DNA from 2 places in the Aurantimonas litoralis genome. Region 1 is predicted to be linked to the other one. Evidence: predicted binding sites of a transcription regulator. Region 1 holds the regulator's gene; the other holds the start of a gene.
The links. Region 1 encodes PhoB, which activates phosphate uptake and scavenging genes when phosphate is short. Its sites were predicted from a motif close to TGTCATNNANCTGTCAT; they were not measured.
Positions count from the first base shown of each region.

Region 2: the regulator PhoB is predicted to act here: its motif matches at 1,725-1,741, upstream of N7I30_RS15825 (1-acyl-sn-glycerol-3-phosphate acyltransferase).

Region 1 is NZ_JAPFBM010000004.1:101,674-109,394, reverse strand. Features, by position in the region: gene N7I30_RS10305 (Hsp33 family molecular chaperone) at 1-855, opposite strand, end outside; gene argF (ornithine carbamoyltransferase) at 848-1,801, opposite strand; gene N7I30_RS10295 (aspartate aminotransferase family protein) at 1,810-3,024, opposite strand; gene N7I30_RS10290 (GcrA family cell cycle regulator) at 3,474-4,037, shown strand; gene phoB (phosphate regulon transcriptional regulator PhoB) at 4,143-4,886, opposite strand; gene phoU (phosphate signaling complex protein PhoU) at 4,892-5,638, opposite strand; gene pstB (phosphate ABC transporter ATP-binding protein PstB) at 5,658-6,467, opposite strand; gene pstA (phosphate ABC transporter permease PstA) at 6,491-7,721, opposite strand, start outside.
Region 2 is NZ_JAPFBM010000008.1:110,956-118,676, forward strand. Features, by position in the region: gene thrS (threonine--tRNA ligase) at 1-1,680, shown strand, start outside; gene N7I30_RS15825 (1-acyl-sn-glycerol-3-phosphate acyltransferase) at 1,784-2,638, shown strand; gene N7I30_RS15830 (RgsD C-terminal domain-containing protein) at 2,675-3,832, opposite strand; gene N7I30_RS15835 (nitroreductase family protein) at 3,995-4,579, shown strand; gene N7I30_RS15840 (flavin reductase family protein) at 4,582-5,202, shown strand; gene N7I30_RS15845 (DUF2336 domain-containing protein) at 5,362-6,501, shown strand; gene N7I30_RS15850 (NAD kinase) at 6,529-7,302, opposite strand; tRNA gene N7I30_RS15855 (tRNA-Thr) at 7,460-7,534, shown strand; gene N7I30_RS15860 (hypothetical protein) at 7,715-7,721, shown strand, end outside.

The sequences.
Region 1 (7,721 bases):
GCACGAGCAGTCGTCGGCGACCGGATTGGGCGGGAACACCCGCACGCCCCGCTCGTGGAACAGGCGGAAGAGCAGCCGCTCGACGCCGACATCGGGATCGGCAAGCTCCGACGCCTCGACCGTGTCGACCAGCGCCCGCACCTCGACCCAGGAATCGTCCGGCTCGAAATCGCCCAGCTCGTCCTCGACGCCCTCCGGCGCGTCGCCGCCCGGCAGGTCCGGCATGCGCATGCGCTCCGGCGATTCCGGCAGGAACTGTGCCACCAGGCCGCCGGCGCGCCAGCTTTCCACGAAGCCGTTCTCGCCGCGCTTGACGATCCGCGCCACCGCCAGCTTCACCGCGGTCGGGATCTGCTCGGACTGGCGGAAATACGCCTCGGCGACCTCCTCCATGGACGAGCCGGCCAGTTCCACGATGCCCTGGTAGCGCTGGGTGTATTCGCCCTGGTCGACGGTCAGCGCCATGATGCCGTTGCCCAGCAGCGCCTCGGACGAGGTCGCGCCGACGCTGACGGCGGCCGCCAGCTTGTCGGCGTCGAAGCGGGCATAGCCGCGCACGCTCGACGGCGTGGTGAAGTCGACGACCAGCAGGTCCACCGGACCGTCGGTCTGGGTCTGGGCAATGAACTTGCCGTCGAATTTCAGCGACGTGCCGAGCAGCACCGTCAGGACGACCATCTCCGCCAAAAGCCGTGCCACCGGTTCGGGGTAGTCGTGCCGGCCGAGGATCTGGTCGAGCATGGGGCCGAGCTGCACCGCCCGGCCACGGGCGTCGAGGCCCTCGACCGCGAACGGCACGACGGCATCGTCGCCGGCGAAGTTGAACTCGCCGAGCGCCTTCTGCGGATCAGCCACGGCTCTGCCCCGCGGATGTCTCGGTGCCGAGTGCGTCGAAGCACCAGGCCAGGATGGACTTTTGCGCGTGCAGACGGTTCTCGGCCTCGTCGAAGACCACCGATTGCGGGCCGTCCATGACGGCGTCGGTCACTTCCTCGCCGCGATGGGCAGGGAGACAATGCATGAAGAGTGCCTCGGGCTTGGCATGCGCCATCAGGCGTTCGTTGACCTGATAGGGCATGAAGACATTGTGGCCGCGTGCCTGTTCCTCGCGGCCCATGGACACCCAGGTGTCGGTGACGACGCAGTCGGCGCCGGTCACCGCTTCCACCGGGTCTTCCGTAATTAGGATCGAGGCGCCGTCTTTGCGAGCCCGTTCGACGAAGCGCATGTCCGGCCCCGACCCCGCCGGCGTGGCGATGGTCAGGTTGAAGGCGAAGCGCGCCGAGGCCTCGACGAAGGACGACAGCACGTTGTTGCCGTCGCCGGTCCAGGCGAAGGTCTTGCCGCGCACCGGGCCGCGCTTTTCCTCGAAGGTCAAAAGATCGGTCATGATCTGGCACGGATGGGTGTCGTCGGTCAGGCCGTTGATCACCGGCACCGTGGCGTATTCCGCCATTTCCGTCAGCCGGTCATGGGTGGTGGTGCGGATCATGATCGCGTCGACATAGCGCGACAGCACCCGCGCCGTGTCGGCGATGGTCTCCGAGCGGCCGAGCTGCATCTCGGTGCCCGACAGGAACAGCGTCTCGCCGCCCAGCTGCCGCATGCCGACGTCGAAGGACACCCGCGTGCGCGTCGACGGCTTGTCGAAGATCATCGCCAGCACCTTGCCGGCCAAAGGCTTCGGGCCGTCGCGGCCGAGCGCCTTGCGCCTGGCGGCGTCGTCGATGATGTCGTGCAGGTCGCGGCTCGGGACGGCGGAGATGTCGAGAAAGTGCTTGGGGCCGTTTGCCATCGTCATCATCTGCCTCACGCGCTCTTGCGCCGGTTGCCGGCCGACATGGCCGCCACCGCCGTCTCGATCCGATCCATCGCCTGCCGGACCTCGTCCGCGGTGACGTTGAGCGGCGGCAGCAGGCGCACGACATTGTCGCCCGCCGGCACCGCCAGAAGTCCTTCCTCGCGCATCTGCGCCACGAGTTCGCCGTTCGGCACCTTGGCCTTCAGCCCGATCAGCAGCCCCTCGCCGCGCACCGCCTCGATCACGTCGGGATAGCGGTCCGAGAGCGAGGCCAGCGACTGCTTGAGCTGCAGCGACATGTCGTGGACATGGTCGAGGAAGCCGTCGTCCAGCACCACGTCGAGCACCGCATTGCCGATAGCCATCGCCAGCGGACTGCCGCCATAGGTGGTGCCGTGCGAGCCCGGCGTCATGCCGCTGGCCGCCCGCTCCGTCGCCAGGCAGACGCCGAGCGGGAAGCCGCCGCCGATGCCCTTGGCCGAGGCGAGGATGTCCGGCGCGGCGCCCGAATGCTGGTAGGCGAAGAACTTGCCGGTCCGCCCGACGCCGGTCTGCACCTCGTCATAGATCAGGAGGATGCCGAGATTGTCGCACATCTCGCGCAGGCCCGTCAGGCACATGGCCGGCACGCTGCGAATGCCCCCCTCGCCCTGGATCGGCTCGATCAGGATCGCCGCGACGTCCGGCTGGGCCGCCGCCTCGCGCAGCGCGTCATGGTCGCCGAAGGGCAGCTGGTCGAAGCCCTCGACCTTCGGGCCGTAGCCCTCGAGATATTTCTTCTGCCCGCCAGCCGCGATGGTCGCCAGCGTGCGCCCGTGGAAGGCGCCCTCGAAGGTCAGGATGCGATAGCGCTCCGGCGCGCCGTTGACGTAGTGATAGCGCCGCGCGGTCTTGATCGCGCATTCCACCGCCTCGGCGCCCGAATTGGCGAAGAAGGCGCGGTCGGCGAAGGTCGCCGCCGTCAGCCGTTCGGCCATCCGCGTCTGGTCCGGGATCTCGTAGAGATTGGAGACGTGCCACAGCTTCTCGGCCTGCGCCTTCATCGTCTCGACGAGATGCGGATGGGCATGGCCGAGGCAGTTCACCGCGATGCCGCCGCCAAAGTCCATGAAACGTCGGCCGTCGCGCGTCTCCAGCCAGACGCCGCTGCCGCGCTCGAAGGCGAGCGGCGCGCGTGCATAGGTCTCGAAGAGCGGCGAGGAATGGTCCGTCGTGTCAGCCATGGCCTTTGACTTTGCTGGATCGTGAGGGTCGGATCCGGTTGTTGTTGCGGGATCGGTCCGGCGCGCGAACCGCTGGGGCGGGATGCTTGAAACGCCAAAGCCTGCCGATGGGGCAGGCTTTCCAGCGTTTTCCGAGACTTCGGAGCTTCCGCTATACCATGGCGAGCCGACGCGGTGTCAATCGAACCGCATTTTCGCCCTGCTTGTCCGTCATAGGCTTGACGAACGTCACGGGCGGCAACAAAGGCTGGGGAAAAGCCCCAAACGATTCCCCTGCGTCCCCGACGAGCCTTGTCAGCGAGTCCGCGGCTGGGCTATCTTGCCGTCAAGATACTAGATTTCGTGCGGCGGACCTAGTTCCTCAATATATCTTGTGCGTTCTGGCGCGGTCAGCCGTCGCGCTTGTGGAGGGATTCCAGCCGTCGCGACTATGCCGAAAGGAGCTTGCCATGGGCTGGACTGACGAACGCGTGGAGCTGCTCAAGCAGCTCTGGACCGAAGGCCTGAGCGCCAGCCAGATCGCCGACCGCCTGGGCGGCGTCAGCCGCAATGCCGTGATCGGCAAGGTGCACCGCCTGAAACTCGAATCGCGGGCCCGCCAGCCGAATGTCGCGCAGCCGGTCGCCGTCGAGCGCCCTGCCCCGCGCCGCACGGCCGAGGTCGAGACCGTCGAGATGGTGGTGCCGGCCCGTCTGGTCGCCGCCTCGCAGCAGCAGGCCCCGAGCCGCTCCATGCCGCGCACCATGGGCGCCACCGCGCTGAAGATGGAGCCGGAGGAAGAGCTTGAGGTGATGGATCAGCCGCAGGAGCGCGAGAGCGCCGAAGTGGTGCCGATCGCCCGCAAGCTCAGCCTCGTCGAGCTGACCGAGACCACCTGCAAATGGCCGGTCGGCGACCCGATGAAGCCGGACTTCCATTTCTGCGGCAACAACGCCCGCGATGCCTCGCCCTATTGCGCCTATCACGCCAAGCTGGCCTTCCAGCCCTTCTCGGATCGCCGCCGCGCCCGCTAGGCGCCACAGACCGTACCAAACGCAAACACCCCGCGTGGCCAGGCCGCGCGGGGTGTATGCGTTTCAGGCTCGTGAAGCAGCCGCCCGGCGCCGGGCGGAGACCCGTCAGGCGCCGGCGCTCAGCCGCGTGCGGGCCGGCGCGGCCGGGGACCTGGCGGCGCTGAACTGCTCGTCCAGCGCATAGCCGGCGCCACGGACGGTGCGGATCGGGTCGCGCTCACGGCCGCGATTGATCGCCTTGCGCAGCCGGCCGACATGCACGTCCACCGTGCGCTCGTCGACATAGATGTCGCGGCCCCAGACGCCGTCGAGCAGCTGCTCGCGGGAGAACACCCGGCCCGGCGACTGCATGAAGAATTCCATCAGCTTGAACTCGGTCGGTCCGAGCTTGAGCTCGCGTCCGGCGCGCCGAACCCGATGGGTCTCGCGGTCGAGATCGATGTCGCCGGCGACGAGTTGGCTGGAGATCTTCTCGGGCTTGGAGCGGCGCAGCATGGCCCGCACCCGGGCGATCAGCTCCGGCGTCGAGAACGGCTTGACGACATAGTCGTCCGCGCCGACCGAAAGGCCGCGCACCCGCTCGCTCTCCTCGCCGCGTGCCGTCAGCATCAGGATCGGCAAGCGTTCGGTCTCCTCGCGCTGGCGCAGCCGCCGGCACAGCTCGACGCCCGACAGGCCCGGCAGCATCCAGTCGAGGATCAGGAGGTCGGGCACCTCCTCCTTCAGCCGGATGTCGGCCTCGTCGCCGCGGTCGATGACGTCGACGACGTAGCCCTCGGCCTCGAGATTGTACCGCAGGAGAATGCCGAGGGCTTCCTCGTCCTCGACGACGACGATCCGTGCGCTCATCGCTGTCAGCCCTCGTCAGCCTGGCTCGGCGGGTCGTTCGGCACCGGCTGGGTCATCGTCGCCGTGTTGTCGCCCTTCGGCCGCTCGTTTTCGAGCTGCTTGCCGGTCTGGATATAATAGACCGTTTCGGCGATGTTGGTGGCGTGATCGCCGATCCGCTCGATGTTCTTGGCCGAGAACAGGAGATGCGTGCAGGAGGTGATGTTGCGCGGATCCTCCATCATGTAGGTCAGGAGTTCGCGGAAGATCGATGTGTACATCGCATCGATCTGCTCGTCGTTCTCGCGCATGGCGAGCGCGCGCTCGTAGTCCCGCTCGCCATAGGCGTCGAGCACTTCCTTGAGCTGCTCCAGCGCCATTTCCGACAGATGCTCGATGCCGCGCACCAGCTGCACCGGATGGGCGTGGTCGTGGACCGCGATCACCCGCTTGGCGATGTTCTTGGCCAGGTCGCCGATCCGCTCCAGGTCGTTGGAAATGCGGATGGCGCCGACGATCTCGCGCAGGTCGACGGCCATCGGCTGGCGCTTGGCGATGGTCATGATCGCCCGCTCGTCGAGCGCCCGCTGGGCATCGTCCAGCAGCAGGTCGTCGGCGACCACCGACTGGGCCAGCCCCCAGTCGCTGCGCATCAGCGCGGCGACCGACTGCTCGACCATCCGCTCGGCCATCCCGCCCATTTCCGAGATCCGGCGGACGATCAGCTTCAGCTCGTCTTCGTAGGACGTGACTGTATGTTCGGTCATGGGCATGACGCTTCCTTGCCTTCGTTCAGCCGAAGCGGCCGGTGATGTAGTCCTGGGTGCGCTTGTCGTCCGGGTTGGAGAACATCTTCTCCGTCGGGCCGACCTCCACCAGATAGCCGAGATGGAACATCGCCGTGCGCTGCGAGACGCGCGCCGCCTGCTGCATCGAATGGGTGACGATGACGATGGTGTAGTTCTGCTTCAGCTCGTCGATGAGTTCCTCGACCTTGGCGGTCGCGATCGGATCGAGCGCCGAACAGGGCTCGTCCATCAGGATCACCTCGGGCGACACCGCGATGGCGCGGGCGATGCACAGGCGCTGCTGCTGGCCGCCCGACAGGCCGGTGCCCGGCTCCGCGAGCCGGTCCTTGACCTCTTCGTAGAGGCCGGCCTTGCGCAGGCTAGTGACGACGATCTCCTCGAGCTCGGCCTTGGTCGAGGCGAGACCGTGGATCTTCGGACCGTAGGCGACATTGTCGAAGATCGACTTCGGAAACGGGTTGGGCTTCTGGAAGACCATGCCGACCCGCGCCCGCAACTCGACCACGTCGATCGCCGGATCGTAGACGTCCTCGCCGTCCAGCGTGATCTTGCCGCCCACCTTGGCGATGTCGATCGTGTCGTTCATCCGGTTCAGGCAGCGCAGGAAGGTCGACTTGCCGCAGCCCGACGGTCCGATGAGCGCCGTCACCTGGTTCTCCTCGACATCGAGATCGATGTCGTAGAGCGCCTGCTTGGGACCGTAATGGACGGTCACCTTCTCGGATCGCATCTTGATCGGACGTCTGGGTTGCACGACAGGCCCTTTCGCTAACGTCACCTGGATATTTTCCATCATGGAGGTCTCCTGTCGCATGTCTACCAGCGCCTCTCAAAGCGGCGTCGCAGAAGGATCGCCGTGATGTTCATGACCGCCAGGAACGCCAGGAGGATCATGATTGCCCCCGACGTCCGTTCGACGAAGGCGCGCTCGGCCTCGTTGGCCCACATGAAGATCTGCACCGGCAGCGCCGTGGACGCGTCCATCGGCGAGGACGGATAGTCCGCCACGAAGGCGACCATGCCGATCAGCAGCAGCGGCGCCGTCTCGCCCAGCGCCTGGGCCAGCCCGATGATCGTGCCCGTGAGGATGCCCGGCATGGCCAGCGGCAGGACGTGCTGGAACACCATCTGCATCTTCGAAGCGCCGAGCCCCAGCGCCGCCGAGCGGATCGACGGCGGCACCGCCTTCAGCGCAGCGCGCGTCGCGATAATGATCGTCGGCAGGGTCATCAGCGTCAGCACCAGGCCGCCGACCAGCGCCGCCGAACGCGGCAGGCCGAACCAGTTGATGAACACCGCCAGGCCCAGAAGGCCGAACACGATCGAGGGCACCGCCGCCAGATTGTTGATGTTCACCTCGATCAGGTCGGTGAAGCGGTTCTTCGGCGCGAACTCTTCCAGATAGATCGAGGCCGCCACGCCGATCGGCAACGCCAGCACGAGCACGATGCCCATCATGTAGAGCGAGCCGACGATTGCCACGCCAACGCCGGCCGTCTCGGCCCGGCTCGACGCACCGAAGGTGAACAGGCCCCAGTTGAAGCGCTTCTCGATCGCGCCGCTCTCCTGCAACCTATCGATCCAGCCGAGCTGCCGGTCGCTGATCGGACGGCGTCCCTCCGCCACGGTGAGATCGTACTGGCCCTTCAGCGCGCTATCGAGTTCCGAGCCGGCATAGAGCCAGATGTCCTGCGTCGTGCCGATGATCGACGGATCGTTCAGCACCATGTCGCGCAGCTGCACCCGGACGCCCGAGGAGATCAGCTTGCCGACCTCCTTGACCGCGGCCCGGTCCTCGGCGTCGACGCCCAGCATCTGCACCAGCCCGTCGCGGGCCAGCGTCGGATAATTGGCCATCATCAGCTTGGTCGGATTGTCGAGCGCGTCCTGACGGCTGCCGATCACCTCCTCGGAGAAGGTCACGGGCACCTGGATCTCGGTCTGCCAGAAGGCGGTGTAGCCCTTCGACACGACGCTCCACAGCAGCGCGACCAGGAAGAACAGGCCGATGGCGATGGCCACGATGCCATAGATCTTGAAGCGGCGT
Region 2 (7,721 bases), on a different contig from region 1:
GTGATCGAGAACGGCTTCTTCTACGATTTCGCCCGCGACACGCCGTTCACGCCGGACGACCTGCCGGTCATCGAGAAGAAGATGACCGAGATCATCCGCCGCAACGCGCCCTTCACCAAGGAGGTCTGGTCGCGCGACAAGGCGAAGGCGGTCTTCGCCGAGAAGGGCGAGGCCTACAAGGTCGAGCTCGTCGACGCGATTCCCGAGGGCCAGGACCTGAAGATCTACAGCCAGGGCGACTGGTTCGACCTCTGCCGCGGTCCGCACATGGCGGCGACCGGCCAGATCGGCGACGCCTTCAAGCTGATGAAGGTGGCCGGCGCCTACTGGCGCGGCGATTCCAACAATCCGATGCTGACGCGCATCTACGGTACCGCCTGGGCCACCAAGGAGCAGCTCGCGGCCTATCTCCACATGCTGGAAGAGGCCGAGAAGCGCGACCACCGGCGGCTCGGCCGCGAGATGGACCTGTTCCATTTCCAGGAGGACGCACCGGGCACGGTGTTCTGGCATCCGAAGGGCTGGCGTCTCTACCAGACGCTCGTCTCCTATGTGCGCCGACGCCAGGAGGCCGAGGGCTACCAGGAAGTGAACGCGCCGCAGCTCCTCGAGCGCTCGCTCTGGGAGACCTCCGGGCACTGGGAGAAATATCACGAGGACATGTTCGTCACCGAGACGGAGGACGAGCGGGTCTTCGCGCTGAAGCCGATGAACTGCCCGGGGCACGTGCAGATCTTCAAGCACGGGCTGAAGAGCTATCGCGACCTGCCGCTGAAGATCGCCGAGTTCGGCGCCGTGCATCGCTACGAGCCGTCCGGCGCGCTGCACGGGCTGATGCGTGTGCGCGCCTTCACGCAGGATGACGCCCACGTCTTCTGCACCGAGGAGCAGATCACCGCCGAGAGCCTGAAGATCAACGATCTGATCCTGTCGATCTATCGCGATTTCGGCTTCGAGGACGTGCTGGTGAAGCTGTCCACGCGGCCCGAGAAGCGCGTCGGGTCGGACGAATTGTGGGACAAGGCGGAAGCCTCGATGCGCGACGTTCTCGCCATCATCGAGGAGCAGGGCGCGGGCCACATCACCACGGCGGTCGCCGAGGGTGACGGGGCGTTCTACGGCCCGAAATACGAGTACACCCTGCGCGACGCGATCGGCCGGCAATGGCAGGTCGGCACCAACCAGGTGGACTTCAACCTGCCGGGCCGCTTCGGCGCGTTCTACATCGATCGCGATTCGGAGAAGAAGACACCGGTGATGCTGCATCGCGCGATGCTGGGCTCGGTCGAGCGCTTCATCGGCATCCTGATCGAGAACTGCGCCGGCCATCTGCCGCTGTGGCTGTCGCCGCTGCAGGTCGTCGTGGCGACGATCACCTCCGAAGCCGATGATTATGCGCTGCAGGTCGCCGAGGAGCTGCGTCAGGCCGGACTGCAGGTCGAGACCGATCTTCGCAACGAGAAGATCAACTACAAGGTCCGCGAGCACTCCATGGCCAAGGTCCCGGTGATCATGGTCTGCGGCAAGCGCGAGGCCGAGGAGCGGACCGTCAACATCCGCCGTCTGGGCGCGCGCGAACAGACGCCGATGGCGTTGGACGACGCGGTCGCGGCGCTCGCCGACGAGGCCGTGCCGCCGGACCTGAAGCGCCGCCAGAAGGCACGCCGCAAGGTAGCCTGAGACGGACATTCGACGGGCCCCGGAGCCGATCCGGGGCCCGTTTTCGTCATCGGCCTGTCATCGGTCGTCGGCTAGGGACGGGGAAACCGTTCATGGCCGGCCGATGCGAACCACGACCCATCTGACCTACGCCCGTCCCTCGGACACGCTCGTCCGGCGCCTCGCCATCCGCTCCATGGAAGAACTCTCCGGCCGCCGCCGGCTCGCCCGGCTCTATGCGGTCTGGCAGCGCCACCTCGCATCCGGCGACGTGCCGGCCTTCGGCATGATGCTCGATCTGATGCGGATCAGCCTGCGGATCGAGGGCCGCCTGCCGGACCCGGCAACACTGCCCGAACGTCTGGTGATGGTCGCCAACCATCCCTTCGGGATCGGCGACGGCGTTGCGCTTCTGGCCCTGGCCGAACAACTCGGCCGGCCATTCCGCATCCTCATCAATGCCGACCTGATGAAGATCCCCGAAATGGCCGCCTATGGGCTGCCGGTCTCCTTCGAGGAGACGCGCGCGGCGATGGCAGCCAACATGGCGACCCGGGTCGAGGCGATGCGGCTCCTGGCCGAGGGCACGACCATCGTCGTCTTCCCGGCCGGCGGCGTGGCCACGGCGCCGAAGATCTTCGGCGAGGCAGCCGATCTGCCCTGGAAGCAGTTCACGGCGCGGCTGATCCGGTCGGGCGGCGCCGCCGTTCTGCCGATCCATGTCCACGGCCAGAACGGGCCGCTGTTCCATCTCGTCAGCCGCTGGTCGATGACGCTTCGCGTCGGGCTGCTGATCGGCGAGTTCCGGCGCAGATACGGCCGGTCCATCGACCTCAGCATCGGGCCGTTGATCACATCCGGGGAATTGTCCGCCATCGGCGACCGACGGCTACTGACCGAGCGCCTGCGCCAGGCCGTGTTCAATCTGGCGCGGCCGGCCGCCCAGCCACAGTCGGCGTTCGAACCGATCGCCGCCTGACCCACACGTCAGACCGAAGGGAATGATCGATCGGGGCTAGTCGCCCGATCCGGCAAGCGGGTCCGGCGTCTCCGCGAGATCCGAAGTCAGTACTTCCACATCGGTGTTCTGGCCGGGTTCCACCGCGAAGGCCCGCTGGTAGACCTTGTCGTTGTTGCGGGCGACGATGACGTAGTCGCCCGAGGCCAGCACCATCGACGGAAACGCGCCGACGCTTTCGCGCACCGGATCGCCCGAGGCCGTGGTTACCGACCACGCCGTATCGGCGATTGCTTCGCCGCCGGGTTCGCGCACCAGCTTCATCGTCAAGAGGGCGGCGCGGTGCTGCAGGGTCGCGTCGGTGACCTTGCCGGGCTCGACCCGGATGTCGGCGCGCACCGAGGCGTTCACCGAACCGTAGCTGGACACGATGTGATAGGTGCCGGCGTTCAGCCGCAGCACCTTGTTGGGTGGCACGTCGCTGGCGATCAGGTCGCGGTCGCTCTCGTTCTCGGCGTCGCTGTAGACGTCGAAGGAGAGGCGGGCCGGCTCGATCGTCTGGCCGTCGCCGACCATGGCGTCCAGCCGCAGGCCGCCGGCATTCAGCGTGATGGTTTCCTGCGTCTTCACGCCGGTGAAGTCGATCCGCTTCACGACCCCGGCGCGGCCGAAGCCGACATGCAGGATGTAGGACCCGGCCGGGACCTCGAAATTCGCTTCGCTGCTTTCGGACGAGGCGATCAGCGTCGCGCGTCCGTCGATGGCCGGAATGGCCGAGAACAGCCGCCAGACGAGCCCGTTGGGGATCGGTTCGCCGTCCTCGGTCAGCCGCGCCTTCAGGGTCAGCGTCGCGCGCGAACGGATGATGTCCTGGCTGGGCATGTTCTGCGGCGCGTAGGCGGGCAGACCCGGAAGCTCGATCTTCGGCGCCTTCGGAATGCCGGGTGCGACGGGCAGGGCGATCGGGTCGAAGCGCTGCAGGCCGCGGGTCGGCGCTGCGCCCACATCCGCGGCATTGGGCAGCAATTCGCTGGCGGAAGGGGAGACATAGGCGCCCGGCTTGCGCGGCTCGCCGCCGAACAGGCCGCCCCCGCGATCGAGCAGCGACGGAATCGGGATATCCTGCGCCAGCCCCGGACTCGTCGCGACCACTATCGAACTGATGATCGCCACAAGACGGGCATCGACCGCCACGAACCAGACCCCTGCTTTCATAAACCCCGTCTCTCATGACCCCAGATGATGGACGAATTCAAGGCGAATGCTCATGCCACGGCGAATTCGCCGCGCCGATCCGCCGTTTCGCGCGGCGGGGCCCGTTTGATCTGGCGGCCGCCAGGGGCTAGCTGGAACGCGCCATCACGTAAGGACGCTGCCTTGACCGACACGACGACATTCCTCGCCACCCGGCGCTCGATCCCGATTCCGCTGCTCGCAGCGCCAGCCCCCGAAGGGGCCGAGCTCGATCAGATTCTAGAGATCGCATCGCGCGTTCCCGATCACGGCAAGCTGGCGCCGTGGCGTTTCATCCTCTACCGCGGCGACGCGGCGATCGACCTGGGAAAGGCGCTCGCCGAACTGGCCGAGGAGCGCGAGGGCGCACCGCTGAGCGAGGCGCGCCAGCGCGCCGAATCGACCCGGCTCAGCCGCAGCCCGCTCGTCATCGGAATCGTGTCGACGGCCCGCGAGCATGTGAAGATCCCGGTTTGGGAGCAGGTGCTGTCCGCCGGCGCGGCGGCGATGAACCTCGTCACCGCGGTGCATGCGCATGGCTACGGCGCCAACTGGGTGACGGAATGGATCGCCTATGACGAGGACGCCAAGGCGCTTCTCGGCATAGGCGCGGACGAGAAGGTCGTCGGCTTCGTGCATGTCGGCACGCCGCAGGAGGCGCCGACGGAACGTCCGCGGCCGGACCTCGCCGACATCGTCACCGAGGCACGGGCGAGGGAGGCGGGCTGATGCTGTTCTACGAACCCGAGCGCGGCGATCACGGACTGCCGCATGATCCCTTCAAGGCCATCGTCGCCCCGCGGCCCATCGGCTGGATTTCGACGCGCGCGAAGGACGGCGCGGTCAATCTCGCGCCCTACAGCTTCTTCAACGCGGTCAGCGACCATCCCAAGCTGGTGATGTTCGCCTCGGCCGGCTTCAAGGATTCGGCCAACCTTGCCATCGAGAGCGGCGAGTTCGTCGCCAACATGGCGACCGGCGATCTGGCCGAGGCGGTGAACCGCACCTCGGCGCCGGCACCGCGCGGTCGCAGCGAGTTCGAGCTGGCCGGCCTGACCGAGGCGCCGTGCCGCCTCGTGGCCGCGCCGCGCGTCGCCGAGAGCCCGGCAGCGCTCGAATGCAAGGTCACGCAATCGTTCCAGCCGGTAGATGTCGACGGCAAGCCGTCGGACTGGGTGATGGTCATCGGGCAGGTCGTCGGCATCCACATCGCCGAATCGGTGCTGCGGAACGGCATGCTGGACATGGGTCTCGCCCGCCCGTTGTCGCGGCTCGGCTATCTCGACTACGCCGTCGCGGACGAGGTGTTCCAGATGCGCCGGCCGACGCTGGAGGATGCCAGCGACAGCTGACCGCGACGCCGAAACGCGCCCCTGCGACGGACCGGTCGCGGGGGCGCGACCTGCCGACATGGTTGATGCTTCGTCGATCGATATGGTGAACGAAGCCTAAACCTTTGCCTGACACACTCGCTTTCAACAGTCGGGTGCGCAGCAGAGGTCGCCAGTTCCATGATCGTTCAGCGGTTCGTCAAATGGTGTGAGACGGCGACCAGCACGCAGCGGGCCGAAGGCGCCGCAATCCTCTCGCGCGCGCTGCTCGACGGGCGCATCACCGCCGAGGAGCGGCCGGGCGCCGACGCGGCCCTGATGCTCATGCTCGACGATCCCTCGCCGAAGGTGCGCCAGGCAATGGCGCTGGAACTGGCCGACGGGCGAGGGGCGCCGCGCGCCGTCCTGCGCGCGCTCTGCGAGGACAATGACAGCATCGCCTGCATCGTGGCGGGCCGCTCGCCGGCCCTTTCCGACGACGACCTGATCGATCTCGTCGCCACCGGCTCCGAGGCCCTGCGGGGCGCCATCGCCGCGCGCCGCCTTGTCTCGGCTCGGGTCGCGGCCGCCCTGGCGGAACTCGCCGCATCCGACACATGCATCACGCTGCTCGGCAATCCGGGTGCCGGGATCGCCAGCATCAGCTACCGTCGGATCTCCGAGCGGCATGGCGAGGTCGCCGCGCTGCGCGGCGCGCTGATGGCGCGGGACGACCTGCCGTCGACCGTGCGCCAGACCCTGATCCTGCGGACCGGGCAGGCGCTGGCGGAACTGCCCATGCTGCGCAACCTCGTTGGCGGCGACCGCGCCGACCGGCTGGCCTTCGAAGCCTGCGAACGGGCGACGGCGCTCCTGGCCGACAATATCGGCGAGGCCGAAGTGCCGGCGCTGGTCGAGCATCTGCGCGCCAGCGGCCAGCTCAACGTCGCCTTCCTGCTGCGCACGGTCTGCACCGGCAATATCGATCTCTTCGCCGCCGCGCTCGTGCGGCTCTCGGCCATGTCCGACCGCCGCGTGCGGACGATTCTCGCCGATGGCCGCCAGAGCGCCTTCCGCACGCTGATGACGGCGGCCGGGCTTCCCGTCGCTTCGGCGCCGCTGTTTCGCTGCGCCGTCTCGGTATGGCGTGAACTTGCCACCGGACGCCTGTCCGTGGCGGTCGAGGACGTGCCGCAGGTCGTCATGCAGCGGGTCGCCGGCTCGTTCCCGGCCTCGCAGGGCGATTCGGGCTTCGACGAGATCATGCGCTTCCTCCATCGCCTTGCCGGCGAAACCAGCCGCGAGGCCGCGCGACAGCACGCCCGCCAGCTCGCCGCATAGGCTGCAGCGAGAATTAGCGCCGATGCGTCAGTAGCGGAACTGCTCGGCCAGGATGCGCTCGTCCCAGGAATGATCCGAATCGAACAGGATCAGGCCGGTATCGTCCATCGATTCGCAGATGGTGATGTGCCGGACCGATTTGACTTCCGTCGCGTCGGCCACCGCATTGACCGGGCGCTTCTCCGGCTCCAGCACCGTGATCTCCACCGTCTGGTGGTTGGGCAGGAGCGCTCCGCGCCAGCGGCGGGGGCGGAAGGCGCTGACCGGGGTGAGCGCCAGGAGCGGCGCGTCGACCGGAATGATCGGCCCCTGGGCCGACAGATTGTAGGCCGTCGACCCGATTGGCGTCGCCACCATCACGCCGTCGCAGACCAGCTCTTCCAGCCGCACCTGACCATCGATGGTGATCCTCAGCTTGGCAGCCTGGTAGGACTGCCGGAACAGGGCGACCTCGTTGATCGCCAGGGCCCTGTGGGTCTCGCCCTCGGCGTCGGTCGCGGTCATCGTCAGCGGATGGATGGTGTTTTCCACCGCCTCGGCTAGACGCTCGCGCAGACCCGTCTCGCGATAGTCGTTCATCAGGAAGCCGATCGTGCCCTTGTTCATCCCGTAGATCGGGGTGCCGGTATTCATGAACCGGTGCAGCGTCTGCAGCATGAAGCCGTCGCCGCCCAGCGCGACGATGATCTCGGCGGTCTCCGGGCGGTCGTTGCCATAGAGCGCCGACAGACGCTGGGCCGCTTCCTGCGCGGGTTCGGCCTCGCTGGCCAGGAAGCTGATGGACTGGGGCAGACGTGACATGGACGGGATCGGCACTTCTGAAGGCATGAGGCGGCGAGGCGCGCGGGTCCCCTGAGGACGTAACCCGTCCGGAGCCGCACGCCAAGCGCGGCCATGGTCCGCACGCGGCCGAAAATCCCGCTGCAAATCGCCGATCGATATGCTATGGCGCAGCCGCGCCGGATTAGCTCAGCGGTAGAGCAGCGGTTTTGTAAACCGAAGGTCGGGGGTTCAATCCCCTCATCCGGCACCAGCTTTGCAAACGCTTAGCGTCAAGTCGCCCGAGTTTATGTCGTGTAAACGATCCGATCGGCTCCCTTGATTTGCTGGGGGAACGCTACTCTCCGCAGCTCCCCGTGAAATAACGGACGGGCGCCGAGGCTATCGGGGTACTCCGTAGGCAAAGCAGGGAGGGTAGGCGAAGGCGTAAGCCATGACGC